Linked DNA regions of Thermovibrio ammonificans HB-1. Each later gene encodes a partner of the first gene's protein in a complex. Links are inferred from orthologs where the notes say so. Each region holds a gene or a part of one and is shown in the gene's direction. Other genes may lie near its edges.

Region 1 (4,624 bases):
TGCTCGTAACCGCCCGCTCGGGCTCTGCTATGGCAGCCGAGATAGGAACCATGAGGGTTACAGAGCAGATAGACGCCCTGGAGATGATGGCCGTAAACCCCATTAAGTTCCTCATAACCCCAAGGATATACGCCACAACCATTTCTCTGGTGTTCCTTACCGTTATAGCCGACATAATAGGCTACATAGGGGGATACCTGGTAAGCGTCCACATCTTCGGCGTTAACAAGACCCTCTACCTGAGGTACACCCAGAACTTCGCCCATATGGAAGACGTGTTTCACGGCCTCATAAAGGCCGCCGTTTTCGGCTTTCTCCTCTCCACTATAAGCTGCCTCTACGGATACTACACGAGAGGAGGAGCAAAAGGGGTCGGAGAGTCCACTACAAAGGCGGTTGTCTCTTCCTCGATAGCGATTCTCATATTCGACTACCTGATAACCTACCTGCTGAGGCTCTTTAACCTATGAGGGAAGCGATAATAGTTGAGAACCTGAAAAAGCGCTTCGGCAATAAGGTTGTCCACAACGGCGTGAGCTTCACCGTTTACGACGGCGAAATTTTCGTGATAATGGGGCCGTCGGGAACGGGAAAGAGCGTTCTGCTGAAGCAGATAGCAAGGCTCATAATCCCCGACGAGGGGAGGATAAAGGTTTACGACTTCGACGTTATAAACCTGAAAGAGGAGGAGCTTGAGCGCTTCAGGGAGACGCTTACTTACGTTTTCCAGAGCGGAGCGCTCTTTGACTCCTACCCGGTTTGGTACAACGTGGCCTTCTACCTCATAGAGAAGAAGGGCGTGAAGGAGAGAGTGGCCCGGGAAAAGGCCAGCTACTACCTGTCGCTCCTGGGGCTTTCCGGAACGGAAGACCTATTCCCCAGCGAGCTCTCGGGAGGTATGAGAAAGAGGGTGGCCGTTGCAAGGGCCCTGTGTATGAACCCAAAGTGCATACTGTTCGACGAGCCCACCTCGGGCCTTGACCCGGTGATGACGGCAATTTTCGACAGGCTGATTCTGAGGCTGCGGAGCGAGTTTAACAAGACCTGCGTTGTTGTGAGCCACGACGTTACAAGCGCCTTCAGGATAGCCGACAGGATAGCGATACTCTTTAACGGCAGGGTGGTTGAAGTGGGAACGCCGGAAGAGATTAGAAACAGTAAAAACCCAGTTGTTAAACAGTTCATCAACGGAGAACCTGAAGGGCCTATAACCGAAGCTCTGGAGCGTGAAGATGGGTAAGCTGAGTCTTGAGGCCAAAGTTGGCGCCCTGGTAATTGCCGGGCTCACCGGCCTTGGAGTTATAGCAACAACCCTCAACCCCCTACAGTTTAAAAGGGGGGTTGAGCAAAAGCCCTACCTTATCTACTTCAGCAACGCCGCCGGCCTTGAGAAGGACGCCCCGGTAAGGGTGGCCGGAGTTACGGTGGGTAAAGTTGTAAAGGTAGGAGTAAAAGACGGCAAGGCGGTTGTAGAGATAATCTTCACAAAGCCCGTGAAGCTCTACAAAAACGCCGTTGCAAAGATAGAGACCATGGGCCTAATGGGCGAAAAGTACGTTGAGATAGACCCGGGCCACCCGCCGGCACCACCGCTTCCCCCGGGCTCGGTTATAGAGCAGACCCAGGTTCCCGCCTCTATGGACCAGGTGATGACCTCTCTGAACCAGCTCCTCGAGAAGTTCAACCAGGCGGTTACAACCCCCGACGGCAAGAACAGAATCGCCATCATAATGGACAGGATAAACCAGCTGACCGCAAGCGTGAACAAGGTTGTAAACGACGTTGACACCCTTTTAACCGAGAACAGGAAAAACGTTAAGAAGCTCATAGAGAACGCCCTGGCCCTTACAGAGAGCCTGCGGGAGGAGCTTCCCCAGATACTCGACAACGTAAACAACCTCACCCAGCAGCTCTCGGAAGTAACCCTTGAGAACCGCCAAGACATCCGTCAGCTGGTAAGGAACCTGCGCTTGGCGAGCGATAAGGCACCCCAGATTGCCGCGAACCTCGACCAACTCACCAAGAACCTGAAAGAGCTCCTCAACGAACAGGATACGAAGAACATCAAGGAGACCCTGGCAAACATCAAGGCCACAACAAAGGAGCTGAAGGAGCTTCTGGCCAAAGTCAACAGCGGCAAGGGAACCATCGGGAAGCTCTTCAACGACGAAAGCCTTTACGCCAACTTGGATAAAACGGTCAAAACCTTGGGAAGCCTTGCGGAGAAGGTCGAAAAGACTCAAGTTTACGTAGGCTTCAGAGGCGACGTAAACACGAGAACCGGCGACAGCAGAGGGGTGTTTACCCTGAAGGTGGAGCCCCCGGAGAAGGACCACTACTACCTGCTTGAGGTTGTGGGCAACTCCCAGGGACACATAACCTACCAGAAGTACTACATAGATACGGGAACGACAACCGGCTGGCGAGAAGAGGTGGAGAAGAACTACAAAACCCAGTTCACCCTCCAGTACGCCAGGATATTCAACGCCGACTGGCTGAGGCCGGGAACGAAGCTGGTTCTGAGGGGAGGACTCAAAGAGAGCTCCGGAGGGGTAGGGCTCGACCTACTGTTTAACAAGCGGTTTATGCTGGTTTCGGACCTTTGGAACACCGGCAGGAAGGACTCCAAGGGAGACAACATACCGCCCCACCTGCGAGTGGGAGTTAAGTACTTCCTCAACAAGAACTGGTTCGTTTACGGAGGCGGCGACGAGCTCCTGTACCACAAGTGGAGAGGCGTTTACCTTGGAGCCGGCGTCCTGTTCGGCGACAACGACATTAAGTACCTGCTCGGCTCAATGCCCGGAGGTATAAAGTGATAGCCGTTGTAGACTACGGAATGGGAAATCTCAGGAGCGTAAGCAAGGCGATTGAATCGGTAGGCGGAGATGTTGAGGTAACGAGCTCTCCGAAGAGAATTGAGGAGGCAGAGGTGGTTGTCCTGCCGGGGGTAGGAGCGTTTAAAGACGCAGTAAGGAACCTGAAAGAGCTCAACCTGTGGGAAACCCTTATAAGGCAGGTTGAGAAGGGCAAGCCGTTTCTGGGGATATGTTTGGGGCTTCAGCTGCTCTTTGACGTTAGCTACGAGTTCGGCGAAAGTGAGGGGCTGAAGCTCATAAGGGGAGAGGTTGTTCGGTTTCGGCTGCCTCCTGAGTTCAAGATTCCCCATATGGGCTGGAACCAGGTTTACCTGAAGAAGGAGTCGAAGCTCTTTGAGGGCATTAAAGAAGGGGAGTTCTTCTACTTCGTCCACTCGTTCTACGTTAAGCCCGAAGAGCCCGGCGTAACTCTAACGGAAACCGACTACGGCATAACCTTCACATCTGCCGTTGAGAAGGAGAACCTGTTTGCGGTTCAGTTCCACCCGGAGAAGAGCCAAAGGGCTGGGCTGAAGCTCCTTGAGAACTTCCTCTCTATTGTAAAAAGCGCCTAAAGGGGGGCAAAGGCCCCCTTAACCGCCTATCTTATCGTGACCCACAACGACTCTACCGGCCCACTTAGAGAGTATGTCGCAGGCCACCTCAACGCCGCTACCTGCTGCAGAGGCAACCATCGTTATAACGCCGGCAGCAAGACCCGCAACGTAAACGCCGGGAGCCTTAGGCCTAAGGGCGATTTTCCCGGGCCTGGGAGACTTGGGGTGGGGAACAACTTCAACGAGGTCCGTTTTTACCGGGAAGGAGTGAAAGCCTGTAGCGAAAACAACCAGCTCGGCCTGAAGCTCCCTGCCGTCGGAAAGAACCACCTTAAACTCACCCTCCCTGCCGGTAACCTCTGCAACCTCACCTTCAATCAGGTTAACCTCCTCAAACTCCTCCACCTGAGTCCTGAGGAACTCAAGGTACTCCTCTCCGGTGGTTCCCCTCTTAACGCCGGGAACGTTGTTTAAAACGGCCTTTAAAACGTCGGAGCTTCCGCTGTCTACAACGGCTATTGGCTTCCTTGCGAAGTCGAAGCGCCTTGCCCCGTCTGCAAGCGTAAGGGCACAGGAAAGACCTGCAGGCCCGCCGCCCACAATAACCACTCCGTACATCACCACCTCCGCCTTTTCTTTAAGAACATAAACCCCATTTGAGATAATCACAACTACTTCAAGAAGGAGGCGCCATGAAGGCTTACACTAAATACCTTACGTTTAACACCAAAAGGCGCAGAGAGCTCATAAGGATAACCGACACCGTTAAAGAGGCGGTAAAAGAGTCGGGAGTTAAAGAGGGGCTGTGCCTCGTTTCCGCAATGCACCTAACCGCGGCGGTAATCATCCAAGACGACGAAGAGGGGCTCCACGAAGATATCTGGGAGTGGCTGGAGAAGCTGGCCCCCTTCAGACCCGACTACAAACACCACAGAACGGGCGAAGACAACGGCGACGCCCACCTGAAGAACCTGCTGGTCCACCTCCAGGTGGTCCTGCCGATAACAAACGGAGAGCTGGACCTGGGGCCTTGGCAGGAAATCTTCTACGCCGAGTTCGACGGCCAGAGGCCCAAAAGGGTAATCATCAAAATAATCGGAGAGTGAGTTGAAAGAGGCGGTTCTGCTTACCTACATGGGAGCTCCCTCAAATCTCAAAGAGATAAAACCCTTCCTCTACAGGCTCTTTTCCGACAGAGACCTCATAAAC
Region 2 (12,320 bases), 920 kb from region 1 along the record:
GAGTAGACTTCATAACCGTCCACTGCGGAGTAACCTTAAGTGCCCTCGAAAGGCTAAGGAAAGAGGGCAGGATTATGAACATAGTCTCAAGGGGCGGAGCCCTAATGGCCGAGTGGATGGTTTATAACGAAAAGGAGAACCCGCTCTACGAGCACTACGACCGCCTTCTTGAGATTGCCAAAAAGTACGACGTTACCCTTTCGCTTGGTGACGGAATGAGGCCGGGCTGCATAGCCGACGCAACCGACAGGTGTCAGATTGAAGAACTGATTACCCTTGGGGAGCTTGTTGACAGGGCCAGAGAGGCCGACGTTCAAGCTATGGTGGAAGGTCCGGGTCACGTTCCGCTCGACCAAGTAGAGGCAAACATACTCCTTCAAAAGAGGCTCTGCCACGGCGCACCCTTTTACGTTTTAGGACCGATAGTTACAGACATTGCCCCCGGCTACGACCACATTACCGGAGCAATAGGCGGGGCAATTGCGGCCAAAGCCGGAGCCGACTTCCTCTGCTACCTTACCCCTGCTGAGCACCTTGCCCTTCCCGACGTTAACGACGTTAAAGTGGGAGTAATAGCCGCAAGGATTGCAGGCCACGCCGCCGACATAGTTAAGGGCGTTCCCGGTGCAGTAGAGTGGGACATCGAAATGGCAAAGGCGAGGGAAGCCCTTGACTGGGAGAGGCAGTTTGAGCTCGCCATAGACCCCGAAATCGCAAGGAAGTACAGGGAAGAGAGGGCTCCTCAGGAAGACGAGAAAACCTGTACAATGTGCGGCAAGCTCTGCTCAATTAAAAGGGTTGAGGAGTATCTGAACCCCAAGAAGGAGAAGTAAAGAGGCGGAGGCTTATCTCCGCCTTTCCCCCCTTATAATTCTCTCAACCATCCCTTCGGGAGAGAACAATGCTTGCAAAGAGGATTATTCCCTGTCTCGACGTTAAAGACGGAAGGGTAGTTAAAGGCGTTAACTTCGTTAACCTGATAGATGCAGGAGACCCCGTTGAAAACGCAAAGGTTTACGACGAACAAGGGGCCGACGAGCTCGTATTTTTGGATATAACCGCCAGCTACGAAAAAAGGGCAATAATGCTCGACGTTGTGAAAAGAACCGCAGAACAGGTATTCATGCCCCTTACAGTTGGGGGAGGGGTCAGAACGGTTGAAGATATAAGAAACCTTTTGAACGCCGGAGCAGATAAAGTTTCGATTAATACCGCCGCTGTAAAGAATCCGCAACTTATAACGGAAGGGGCAAAGCTTTTCGGCTCTCAGTGCATAGTGGTTGCAATAGATGCAAAGAGAGTTGCCCCGGGAAAGTGGGAAGTTTTCATTCACGGCGGTAGAACTCCAACCGGAATAGACGCAGTTAAGTGGGCAAAAGAGGTGGTTGACAGAGGAGCCGGTGAAATCCTGTTAACCTCAATGGACCGAGACGGGACAAAAGCCGGGTACGACATTGAGTTAACCAGAGCAATTTCCGAGGCCGTTAGCGTTCCCGTAATAGCCTCGGGAGGTGCCGGAAAGAAGGAGCACTTCTACGAGGGGCTCGTAGAGGGGAAAGCAGACGCGGTTTTAGCGGCTTCTGTTTTCCACTTTAAGGAAATTTCAATCCCAGAACTCAAAGCCTACTTGAAGGAGAGAGGAGTGTGGGTAAGGGTTTAATACTGTTAAAATCAAATAATCAAAATCTTTTAAGGAGGTAGAGATGCTCCTCTCTTTCGGAGAAGTACAAGAGCCACACGAGATAGTGAACATCGCCTATGCCTTTGCCCAGCAAAAGCAGAGCCAGTGGTTTAACGGTGAGCTCCCGATAGACCCGGTTATGAGGGTTGTATCTATGCTTGAGCAGCAAGCCCAGCAGCTTAAAGCAGACGGCGTTAAGAACATCCAGATTAAAATCTTAGAGGGAACCGACAGAGACGGCGATAAGGTGATAAACGTGTGGGGAATGGGAACAATCATAAAGCTCAAGGGAAACTTAAAGCTCGAAAAGGGGGAATAGGATGAAAATAGGAGTAATAGGCGGAAGCGGCCTTTACGACATAGAGGGGCTTTCTGATGTAAAGGAGGTAAGGCTTGAAACTCCTTTCGGAGAGCCCTCCGATGCCTACATATACGGAAAGTTGGGGGATAAAGAGGTTTACTTCCTGCCCCGCCACGGCAGAGGCCACGTTTACCTGCCATCGGAGGTTCCCTACAGGGCAAATATTTACGGTTTTAAGATGCTCGGCGTAGACTGCATCATCTCCGTTAGCGCAGTGGGCTCCATGAAAGAGGAGATAAAGCCCGGCGATTTCGTGATAGTCACCCAGTACTTCGACAGAACAAAGAACAGACCTTCTACCTTCTTCGGGAACGGTATAGTTGCCCACATTCCCTTCGACACACCTACCTGCCCGCTTCTCAACGAAATCGTTTACAAGGCGTGTGTGGAAGAGGGAATCCCGGTCCACAAGGAGGGAACCTACATCTGCATAGAGGGGCCCCAGTTCTCTACAAAAGCCGAATCTAAGATTTACAGAAGCTGGGGAGTTGACGTTATAGGAATGACAAACATTCCCGAAGCCAAGCTGGCAAGGGAAGCAGAAATTCCCTACTCTGCAGTGGCCCTTGCAACCGACTACGATGTGTGGAAAGAAGGGGAAGAGGTTAACGTAAAGAAAGTGCTGGCAACCATGGCAAGGAACGTTGAGAACGCAAAGAGAATGCTCAAGCGCGTTATAGAAACCATAAGGCCGGAAGATATTGAGAACTCACCTGCAAAGACCGCCCTTGTTGGGGCAATTCAGACAAAGCCGGAGTACATAAGCGAAGAGGTTAAAAAGAGGCTCTGGCTGCTGTTGAAAGACAGGATTTAATTTAATAATGTAATCGGGGGAGCTTCCGCTCCCCCGTAACGTAAACAACATCCGAGGGAAGGGGTGGATACCGAAATCTGGCTGCTCTCGGCCCGCGACGTAGTTCCCAACCTGATTTTTACCCTTTACAGGAAGCCGAAAAAGGTGAGAGTCTTTTACACAGAATGGGAGGTGTCAAAAGAGCGAGCGCAAGGGCAGAAGCTCGTTTTCGAACGATACGGAATAAACTGCTCAACGATAGAGATAAAAACCTACGACCACGAAAACATTACAGAAACCCTAAACTCACTACAAGTTAACCCGGAAAAGGTTGAATTCCTCGCGAATGTAGCAACAAAATACACCGTTGAAGTTATCCACAGATGGCTAACGGAACGGGGAGGTAAAAGCCTATACTACATGCCCGACGGAACAGTTGCCCTGTTCGGCGGTGAAAAACTCTACCAAATAAAAGAAAAAGTCCTTAAAACCGAAGACTTCTTTAACGTTGCCGGCCTAAATATAGAAAGCGTGAGACCCTTCAAAGAGATGTTGGGAGAGAGGTATCAAGCCGCCTACAGTTTTTACAAAAACACAGCCCTTGCCGGCAGGCTAAACGACTTAAGGAAAAATTCCGAAATCCACAGGATTGAGGCGTCCCTGTTCAAAAAACTATCCAAAGAAGAGATGAAAATAGTAAAGAAGAAAGGCTGGATTTTAGAGTTCCTAACCTACGCAGTCCTTGAGCAAAGCGGCCTGTTCCACGAGGTTCTCTCGGAGATAGAGATAAACTACGGCATCGGAGAAAAGAGGGAGTTAAAAAACGAGATAGACATTACCGCCGTTAGGAATAACACCCTCTACTACTTTTCCTGTAAGTCGGGAAAGCTAACAAACCTCAACCTGGAAGACCACGCCTTCCGCGTGGGAAGCCTTGCAAGGCGCATAGGAGGCAGGTTCACCGTTCCCATACTGGTTACTTCAAAGGAGTTACCACAGAAAAAGAAGGAAAAGGTAAAGCTGTTCGGAGTAGTCCCGCTAACAATAAAGGAGCTTTTGGAGTTGGAAAACAACCCTTCAAAGCTCGAAGAGTGGGAGAAAATCGCCCACTCTTACAGGTAAGCCTTAAACTACCACCTCTCTACGGAGTTCTTCGGGCAGTAAAGAGAGGGCCCGGTGCTTCAACAGAGCTTCCCTTTCCCTTATACCGTTAACGTTAACAACCACTATACGGCCAAAACCCCTACCGTAGTAGTTTGCAAAGTCGTAAATGGCGCCTATAACGGCAAGCCTGTTCCGCCTTATCAGGAGTCCGTACCTCTCAAGGGCCACCCTTACCTGCCAGTGAACGTTCGACTCAACGGCTTCCCTCCAGGCAACTTCAAAGTTACCCTCTCCCTTAAAGGGAGAAACGGGAATACAGAGGTGGTTGAGCTCGTTCCTTATAAAGGGAGATTCATCGGCGTAGCCCTTGAGGAAAGCCTTAACAGCACCGCAGTTAACGTGGCCGAGAATCAGCAGAACGGGCGTTTGAAGGTGGATTACGCCGTAATCCACCGAACCTGCAGAGCTCTCTATCTGGTTGCCGATGTTCCTGATTACGAAAACTCTGTCGATGAGCTTCTCGGAGAAAACCGTCGGGTGGACCCTCGAATCGGAACAGGTCACAAGGGTTATAACCGGGCTCTGAGCCTCAATGTGGGCCTCAAAGAACTCCCTCCCCTTTGCCCGGGCGAACTTTTCGTTGTCGAAGAAAATCTCCCTGACTACCTCTTCAGGCGTTTTCCTCTTCACTGTTCCCCCCTTCGTAGGGGCAAACCTTAGAGATGTCCACCGACTTGAGCCTCTCTATATCCTCGTCGAACTCATCGGAAGTTCTAAGGTACTGAAGCACTCCCTCCAAAACGAGCTTCAAACACGGGTCGGGAGGCTCAGCCAGCGAGTACATCACCTTTTGCCCCTCTTTTCTATCCTTAACAAAGCCGAACTGCTTCAACTTAGAGAAGTGAACAGAAACGGTAGGCGTGGAAAGGCCCAAAACCGCAGAGGCCTCACACACGAAAACGGGCCTTTCCATGAGAAGGCGAATGAGCCTTAAACGGGTTCTATCGCCGAGTATCTTTACAGCCTCGGAGAATCTTTCAAACTTCACCCTACCCCCTCAATTTCTTTACAAAGCCGGGTTTAAGAGCGTCTACGATATCGGAAGGAGAAGCGGCAAGCACTTTTACGTTCTTAAACCCTTCCCCTACAAGAAAAGCGTAAGCTATAGCTGCCCTTATTTTACCAGGACAGACTGTACAGACCAGCTTATCGGTAGGAATCTCTGATTTACGGTCGGGAAGCTGGTTGAGGGGGATATTTATGCCGAAGCTGCCGAGGCTAACGAGCTGAGCCTCTTCTTCCGTTCTAACGTCGAGCAAAATGGCCTCTCCGCTCTTCCACTTCTCGAGGAAGGCCTCGAGGGAGATTTTGTGGTTACTCTCGCTGAGCCAGTTGATGTCCATCTGCCTCAGAACATCTGCAAGGGCCATACTCACCTCCTTTAAAGGAACTTTGTAGCAAACTTAATACCGAGGATAAAGAAAATAATACCTAAAATCCTTTTAACCTGAGCGGCGGTAAGGAAGCGGTGGGTAACGAAAGCTCCCAGGTAACCGGCAAAAAGGGCCGGCAGGGCAACGGCAAGCGTAACCTTCCAGTCGACGCTGCCGAGCTTCAAGTAGGCCAAAAAGGCCGAAACCGAAGAGAAAACAACGGCAAAAGCTGTAACCGGAGCAACCTTCTTAGGGCTATAGCCCGCAATCACGAGCATAGGAGAGATGAGAGCTCCTCCGCCTATCCCGAGGAGCCCCGATATAAAGCCGGCAAGGGCCCCAACAAGGGGCGGATACCACCTGTAACCGGTTGCATCAAACAGCTCTCTCTTTGGAACGTAAACCATTAAACCGGCAAAGAAGAGAAACAGGGTGAAAACCGCACCCACCACCCTCTCGGGTAAAACGGTAGAGGCGTAAGCCCCAACCGGAGAGAGAAGAACTGCCGGCAGGAGTATGGGAATCGCAAGGGAGAAATCTACGAGCCCCGCCCTGAGGTTGTGAACCGTTGCAGAAAAGGTAGAGATGAAGTTTGCGAAAAGGCCTGCGGGCCTTGCAACCGGGAAGGGGACCCCGAGGAAAACGAGGGTTGGTATCAGGGCGGCGGCAGAGCCGAGCCCGCCGAGGGCAAAGACAAAGGTGAGAAAGAAAGAGACTCCCGATACCTCAAGCAGGTTCAACACAACCCCCGGCCGTTGACATTTCTCAATGTGCAACTGTGGTGGTTATTTTAAACTTAAATGAGAGATTTATCCAGATATTAGAATTTAGTTAAGTATAATAAAAACCGAATAGTTTCGGAGAGGCAATGCTAAAAACGCTCCTCCTTTTTTTCCTTTTAACACCTGCGGCCTTCGGCATAACCCTGAAGGAGGCCGAAAGGCTTGCAGAGCTTGAACACCCCCTCGTAAAAGAGCTCGAGCAAACGCAGGAGAGCCTTAAACTCCAACAAAAAACGGTTGAAAGGCAGAGGTGGGGAACAGTTGAGTTAAACGGAGGCTACTCAACCTACAACAGGAACTACATGCTGGTTCCCCTCTCCCACCTTCCGACTCCCCTCAATCAACCCCCCTTCGACAGCAGAAAGGCCTTCTACGGGCTCTCCCTGAGGGTTCCCCTATACACGGGAGGCTCAATACCGGCCCGGGTGAAGGTTTTAAAGGCGAGAAAACTCGCCCTGAAGTCTTTGAAGAGGGCAACCAAGTGGCAACTGAAGTTTAACGTTGACTCGGTTTACCTCTCTGTGCTTGCCCTTAAAGCCCAAGAGGCGGCCCTTGAAGACTACAGGAGAAGCCTTCTAAAGCTCAGGGAGGACACAGAGGCGGGAGTTAAAGTCGGAAAGTTTGCAAAGGTGGACCTTCTAAAAGTTGAGTACAGGCTGAAGGAGGTGGAGGGAGAGCTTGAGTCTGTAAGGGCCAGAAAGGAAGCACTGATTGAGGCCCTCTCGGCCCTTGTCGGAAGAAAAGTTAAAGGGGTAGAAGAGGTGAAGTTTACCTACCGGCCCGAAAGGCCGAGTATTGAAAAGCTCTATAGAGAAGCCGTTAGAAGGAACAGCCGGATAGAGTCTCTGAGAAGGGAGGTTTCGGCGGCAAGGGCCGAAAGGGGAGTTGTTGAAGCCAAGTTCGGAGTGAAGCTATCGTTAGAGGCCAAGTACCTGAGGAACTACGGGCTGGACTCGGGGGAGAACGAAGGTTACGGAGAGGCCTCGGTGGTTGTGAGCTTCCCCGTTTTTACCGCAGGTAGAAAGGGGCTCGAGCTTCTACAAAACGGCAGAGAAGTTTTACAAAAGCTCTACAGGCTGAAGGCGGCAGAGCGCGACCTTAAAAGGGAAATAGCAGACGCAGTTTCGGAGCTTAAAAAGCTCCAATCCCAGATAGAGGCAGACAGGAAGAAGCTCACGCTGGCGAAAGAAGTGGAGCGGATAGAGCAGTTAAAGTACAAAAGCGGCAAGGGGGATATGGACCACTTGCTCCTTGCCAAGTCGGAGCGGTTTTTAACCGAGGCTCAGCTAAAGTCCCTCTACTACAGGTGGCTCATAGCAAAAAGGCGGATAGAAGCGATTCTGGAGGTAAACGATGAGCGGTAAGAGGGCCCTTGCCGTTTTACTGATTCTGGTGGCGTTAGGTTTAATAGCCGGGAAAATCCTGATAGAGAAGAGGAAAAGGGAGCTCCTGAGCTATCAACCGCCCAAGAGCTATCCCGTGCCCGCCGAGTACGCGGTTGTGGAAAAGGGGAAGCTCTGCCCCGAAGTTGAGTTCATAGGGAAGGTGGTTCCCCGGGAGTTTGCCCAGATTTCCACCAAGGTGGCAGGAACCGTTCTCAAGGTGACAAAAAGGGAAGGAGAGAGCTTCAAAAAAGGGGAGCTGCTCGTTCTGCTGGACTCTTCGGAGCTTACAAATAAACTCCTCTCGGTAGAAAGGCAGGCACAGGCGAAGGAGTCGCTGCTGAAAGGCCTGGAGGCTCAACTGGCAGCTGCAAGAACCGCCCTAAAGAACGCAGAGGCGGAATACAGAAGGGAGCTATTCCTCTACAAGAGGGGGGCGGTTCCGAAAGAGGCGGTAGAAAAAGCAGAAAACGCCTATTCGAGGGCCAAAGCCCAGGTGAAGGAGGCAGAGTCGAAGATTAAGGAGCTGAAGCTCTCTGTAAAGGCTCTGAGAAGGGAGGCCCTCTCCATCAGGAGCTCCCTGAACTACACCAAGGTGAGGGCCGTTAAAGACGGAGTAGTTGAGAAAGTCTACCTGTGGCCAGGCTCCGTTGCGGTTCCCGGAAGGCCGATTATGGAGGTTTTCTACCCCGAAAGCGGCCTGAAGGTGCTCGTTAACCTGCCGCCAGAAGAGGCAAGGTTTGTAGTTAAGGGAGGAACCGTTGAGGTTAACGGAAAGCCGCTTGGCACGGTTGCGAAGCTCTACCCGGCGGCAGAGCCCAAAAGCGGACTCTACACCGTAGAGGTAGCGCTTAAAGAAAATTCCCGGCTAAAGCCCAACCAGCTCGTTAAGGTGAAACTCCCCTTGAGGCCCTCCGAAGGGTTCATCGTTCCGGTGTGGGCTCTGCTCCACTTAAAGGGGGAAACGGTTGTCCTCGTTTTCACAGGTGACAAGGTGGAGCCCGTTAAGGTTAAAGTGGTTCAGCTGGAAAACGGCAAAGCCGTTGTCCTGGGGAAACTCAGAGAGGGCCAGAAAGTTGCGGTGGGCAGGGAGAGTAAGCTGCTGAAGCTCTACAGGCTGGGAAGAGGATACCCTGCGGAGGCGTTCAATGGGTAGGTTCGTTGAGTGGTATCTAAAAAAACCCCACGGCGTTCTCGCACTGCTACTTTTCCTGTGCGCCATAGGGGTTTTAGGTTTTAAAAACATTCCCAGGAAGTTCTTCCCCGACGCAAACAGGCCGACCGTTGCAGTCGTAACCTTATACCCGGGAGCTTCCGCAGAAGACGTAGCCTCGGAAGTGACAACACCCATAGAGAGAAGGCTGAAAACCATAGACCAGGTAAGGCTGGTAAGGTCTACCTCAAAAGACGGCGTTTCGGTAGTTACCGCAGAGTTCAAGTACTCTAAGAGCATAGACGCCGCGGCAACCGACGTAACAAACCAGCTCTCAAGAGTCCTCCCCTACCTGCCGAAGGGGATTCTACCTCCCCAAGTGCTCAAAGTGACCGACGCCACAAACCCGGTGATGGTTCTCGCCGTTTACCCCAAAAAAGGCTCTCACCTCACAATGGCCCAGGTCAGGGAGATAGCGGAGAACCAGATAAAGAACAGGCTCCTTAACCTGCCCAACGTAGCAGACGTTGAGGTATTCGGAGGGTTCAAAAGGGAAGTTGAGGTAGAGCCCGACTACCTGAAAATGGCCCAGCTCAAAGTGAGCCTGAACCAGCTTTTAAAGGCCATAAAAGAGAACAACGAGAACGCCTCCGCCGGCTTCATAATAAACAGAGAGGGAACCCTCGTCCTGAAGCTAAAGGGAAAGGCCGAGAGGATAGAGGAGCTACGCCAGATAGTTGTAAAGCCGGGAGTAAGGCTTAAAGACGTTGCAAAGGTGAAGTGGGGCCATGCCGACAACTTCTCGGCCTACCACGGTAACGGCCACAGGGCAATCGGTATATCCATTCTGCGCTCCGAAAAAGGGTACGAGCTTCCCGCCATAGAGTCGGTAATGAACTACCTGCCGAAGCTGAAAAAAGAGTTCCCGCAGCTGAACTTTGAAATCGCAGACACCCAAAAGTGGCTGATAGAGCTATCCAACAAAAACATGCTGGAGTCCCTACGGGACGCGATAGTAATGACCCTGCTGGTAATCTTCCTCTTCCTCGCAAACGTAAGGATGCTCATCGTCTCGTTCCTCTCAATTCCGGTAACCTACCTAATTACGGTGGGCCTTATGTGGGCCTTCGGCTTCAACTTCAACATAGTTACCTTAACGGCTGTTATCCTGGCCCTCGGAATGCTTACAGACGACGCAGTTGTGGTTCTCGAAAACATAGAGCGCCACTACTTTGAGCTAAAAAAACCGATAGAGAGGGCGGCAGCCGAAGGAACCAAAGAGGTGATGCTTGCGGTCTTAAGCGGAACCTACACAACGGTTTTAATGCTGCTGCCCATAGCGTTCGTAGGCGGCTACGTTCAGAAAATAATGAGGCCCCTGTCGCTCACCCTAATAATAGCCCTTGTGGTCTCCTACGTTGTTGCGGTAACGCTGATTCCCATAGCCGCCCCTCACATACTCAAGAAAACCCCCGATAAAAACTGGCTCGAAAGGCGAATATACGACTACTTCGTAAAAGGTGCAGTATACAGGCTGAGGGAGTTTTACGCCTCCCTTACAGAGCCTTTTCTGAAGAGAACGTGGCTGAAAGCTCTGGCGGTAGTTCTGGGGTTCTTCCTGTTCGGAATAACGATGAAATCGGTAATGCCGGTAATCGGCAGAGACCTGATGCCGCCGATGGATACCGGCATAGTAATAGTAAGGGCGGAAGCCGACCCTAACACCTCCCTCGAAAAGAGTGAGGAGATACTTACGAAAATGGAAAAGCTCCTATACCAAATGCCCGGCGTGATAAGAGTCTCCTCTACCGTAGGCTCCGAGCCGGGAGTTCTCTCGTTCGGAAGCGGCAAAACCCCCCAACAGATAGAGATGAAAATCCAGTTCATAGACAGGTTCCACAGAAAAGAGACAATCTGGCAGATAGAGGAAGAACTTAGGAAGAAGTTCTCCGCCGTTCCGGGGCTCAGGTATGTAACGGTTATGGACTTCGGAGCAACGCCCCTTTCGTCCATAAAGGCAACGATAGACGAAATGATTTACGGCGACGACCCGAAAGTCCTCAATTCACTTGCCCAAAGGCTTGAAGGTTTAATGCAAGAGGTGAGGGGGCTTACCTCTACCGCAAGGAGCTGGTACTACGATAAAGAGGAGCTACGGCTTAAGGTAGACGGTAGTCAACTTGCAGCTTACGGCCTAACCCCGCTGGAGCTCGTTAAGTACATAGCCGCTTTTGTTAAGGGGGTTCCGGCATCAACGTTTGTCGTGCCCTTAGAGAACGGGCTGAGCGTGAAGCTCATCCTCCCGCAGAACAAAAGAGACTTTGCCGATAAGCTCAACTCCCTACCCGTCCAAACGAAACTCGGAGTTGTTCCCCTCTCAACATTTGTAAAAGTGGAAACGGTTAAAACCCAGAGCAAAATAACCCACCAGAACCTTCTCAACACCATAGACGTGTACGGCTACAGGGCCACCGCTCCAACAACTTTTCTTCAGTCCCAGGTAAACAAACTCGAAAAGGAGCTGAAGCTCCCCACAGGTTACGGCATCTCCCACGAAGGCGAGATAAAACAGATGAACGAAAGCTTCAAAAGGCTAATGAAAGCCCTCGTTATAGGAATAATCATCCTCTACTTCTCGCTTGTTCCCGCCTTCGAGTCGTTTGCCTACCCGATATCTATCCTTGCTGCAATCCCGCTGGCACTCATAGGAGCCGCCTTTTCAATGCTTATAGCCCACAAACCCCAGTGCATGCCGTCGTTTATGGGAATGATTCTCCTTGCGGGCATAATCGTCAAAAACTCCATACTCCTAATAGACTTCATAAAATGGGCCCGGGAGAGGGGTGAGCCCCTTCAAGCAGCGATAATAAACTCCATACGGGTCAGAACGCGTCCGGTTCTAATGACTGCATTTGCAACCTCTGTTGGAATGCTCCCCATAGCCCTGGGCTGGGCGCTTGGGCTTGAAAGGCTTGCTCCCCTTGCAGTTGTAGCAATAGGAGGCCTGATACTCGGAACCTTCCTTACCCTATTCTTCGTTCCGGTTCTCGTCTCACTTATAGAGGACATTAAAAGTTTTTTAACCGGGAAAAGGGTTGACACCTAAGGAAGGTGGTCTATATTATTAGGCAGCAAAGCTCCCCGGTAGCTCAGCTGGTAGAGCGGGTGGCTGTTAACCACCAGGTCGCTGGTTCGAGCCCGGCCCGGGGAGCCATTTTTATTTATACTGAGCTACCCGCTTATAATTTTTAAAAAATTCTGTATAATTTTTAAAAAATTCTGGAACGCCTACAATAACGTTGTAGATTTTTCCCCTTCTCTCCCAACGTCTTAACAGCTCGTTGAAAAAACTTGGAACGGTGTTCCATCAAAATTCAAAACTTTGGGTTTTATGGTTAATCTTCTTAGTCAATACAAGTGGGGAAATTCTTACCCGAGTAAAGAATGCACCATCTCTGTTAGAAATATTCAGATTTTTACCCGGGTAAGGAATTGAACACTTTAAGTTAAGTCTTAACGCTTCTTAGAACATTTTTCAACTTTTATTATTAAAGTTGGCACAAGAGTGCCGTTGATATTTTTAAGCATCAAAGGCTGAATTATTTTGACACAGTCTGCAGTAGCTGTTGAG

Evidence for each region.
Region 2: the proteins of hisH (region 1) and hisF are in contact, whole or in part, in a crystal structure (PDB 6RU0), measured with the Thermotoga maritima proteins. The link is inferred for Thermovibrio ammonificans HB-1 from one-to-one orthologs. Residues at the interface, in WP_004080484.1 of Thermotoga maritima: Asn15, Arg18, Arg22, Arg117, Leu118, Pro119, His120, Met121, Gly122, Trp123, Asn124, Asn134, Gly135, Tyr136, Tyr138, Val140, Tyr158, Glu180, Lys181, Ser182, Ser183, Lys184, Ile185; in WP_004080486.1 of Thermotoga maritima: Met1, Leu2, Ala3, Arg5, Ser40, Glu41, Asp45, Glu46, Ala70, Glu71, Ile73, Asp74, Ile75, Pro76, Phe77, Asp98, Lys99, Ser122, Gln123, Glu161, Thr195, Leu196, Asn247, Arg249, Glu251.

What each region holds. Positions count from the first base shown.
Region 1 is NC_014926.1:981,467-986,090, forward strand. What follows is about bases 1,625-4,624. They hold hisH (imidazole glycerol phosphate synthase subunit HisH), read left to right. Parts: upstream 1,625-2,815; coding sequence 2,816-3,433; downstream 3,434-4,624. Other genes in these bases: THEAM_RS05080 (MlaD family protein), read left to right, coding at 1,625-2,819; THEAM_RS05090 (FAD-dependent oxidoreductase), read right to left, coding at 3,452-4,033; THEAM_RS05095 (secondary thiamine-phosphate synthase enzyme YjbQ), read left to right, coding at 4,108-4,521; hemH (ferrochelatase), read left to right, coding at 4,523-4,624. In the rest of the region: THEAM_RS05070 (MlaE family ABC transporter permease), read left to right, coding at 1-470; THEAM_RS05075 (ABC transporter ATP-binding protein), read left to right, coding at 467-1,240; more of THEAM_RS05080, read left to right, coding at 1,233-1,624. UniProt on the Escherichia coli protein: IGPS catalyzes the conversion of PRFAR and glutamine to IGP, AICAR and glutamate. The HisH subunit catalyzes the hydrolysis of glutamine to glutamate and ammonia as part of the synthesis of IGP and AICAR.
Region 2 is NC_014926.1:50,222-62,541, reverse strand. What follows is about bases 1-2,780. They hold hisF (imidazole glycerol phosphate synthase subunit HisF), read left to right. Parts: upstream 1-901; coding sequence 902-1,660; downstream 1,661-2,780. Other genes in these bases: mtnP (S-methyl-5'-thioadenosine phosphorylase), read left to right, coding at 2,002-2,780; THEAM_RS00375 (hypothetical protein), read left to right, coding at 1,704-2,000; thiC (phosphomethylpyrimidine synthase ThiC), read left to right, coding at 1-833. Also shown: more of mtnP, read left to right, coding at 2,781-2,856; THEAM_RS00365 (Card1-like endonuclease domain-containing protein), read left to right, coding at 2,920-3,957; THEAM_RS00360 (carbonic anhydrase), read right to left, coding at 3,961-4,629; THEAM_RS09345 (ArsR/SmtB family transcription factor), read right to left, coding at 4,610-4,987; THEAM_RS00350 (rhodanese-like domain-containing protein), read right to left, coding at 4,989-5,369; THEAM_RS00345 (sulfite exporter TauE/SafE family protein), read right to left, coding at 5,381-6,115; THEAM_RS00340 (TolC family protein), read left to right, coding at 6,241-7,518; THEAM_RS00335 (efflux RND transporter periplasmic adaptor subunit), read left to right, coding at 7,508-8,692; THEAM_RS00330 (efflux RND transporter permease subunit), read left to right, coding at 8,685-11,795.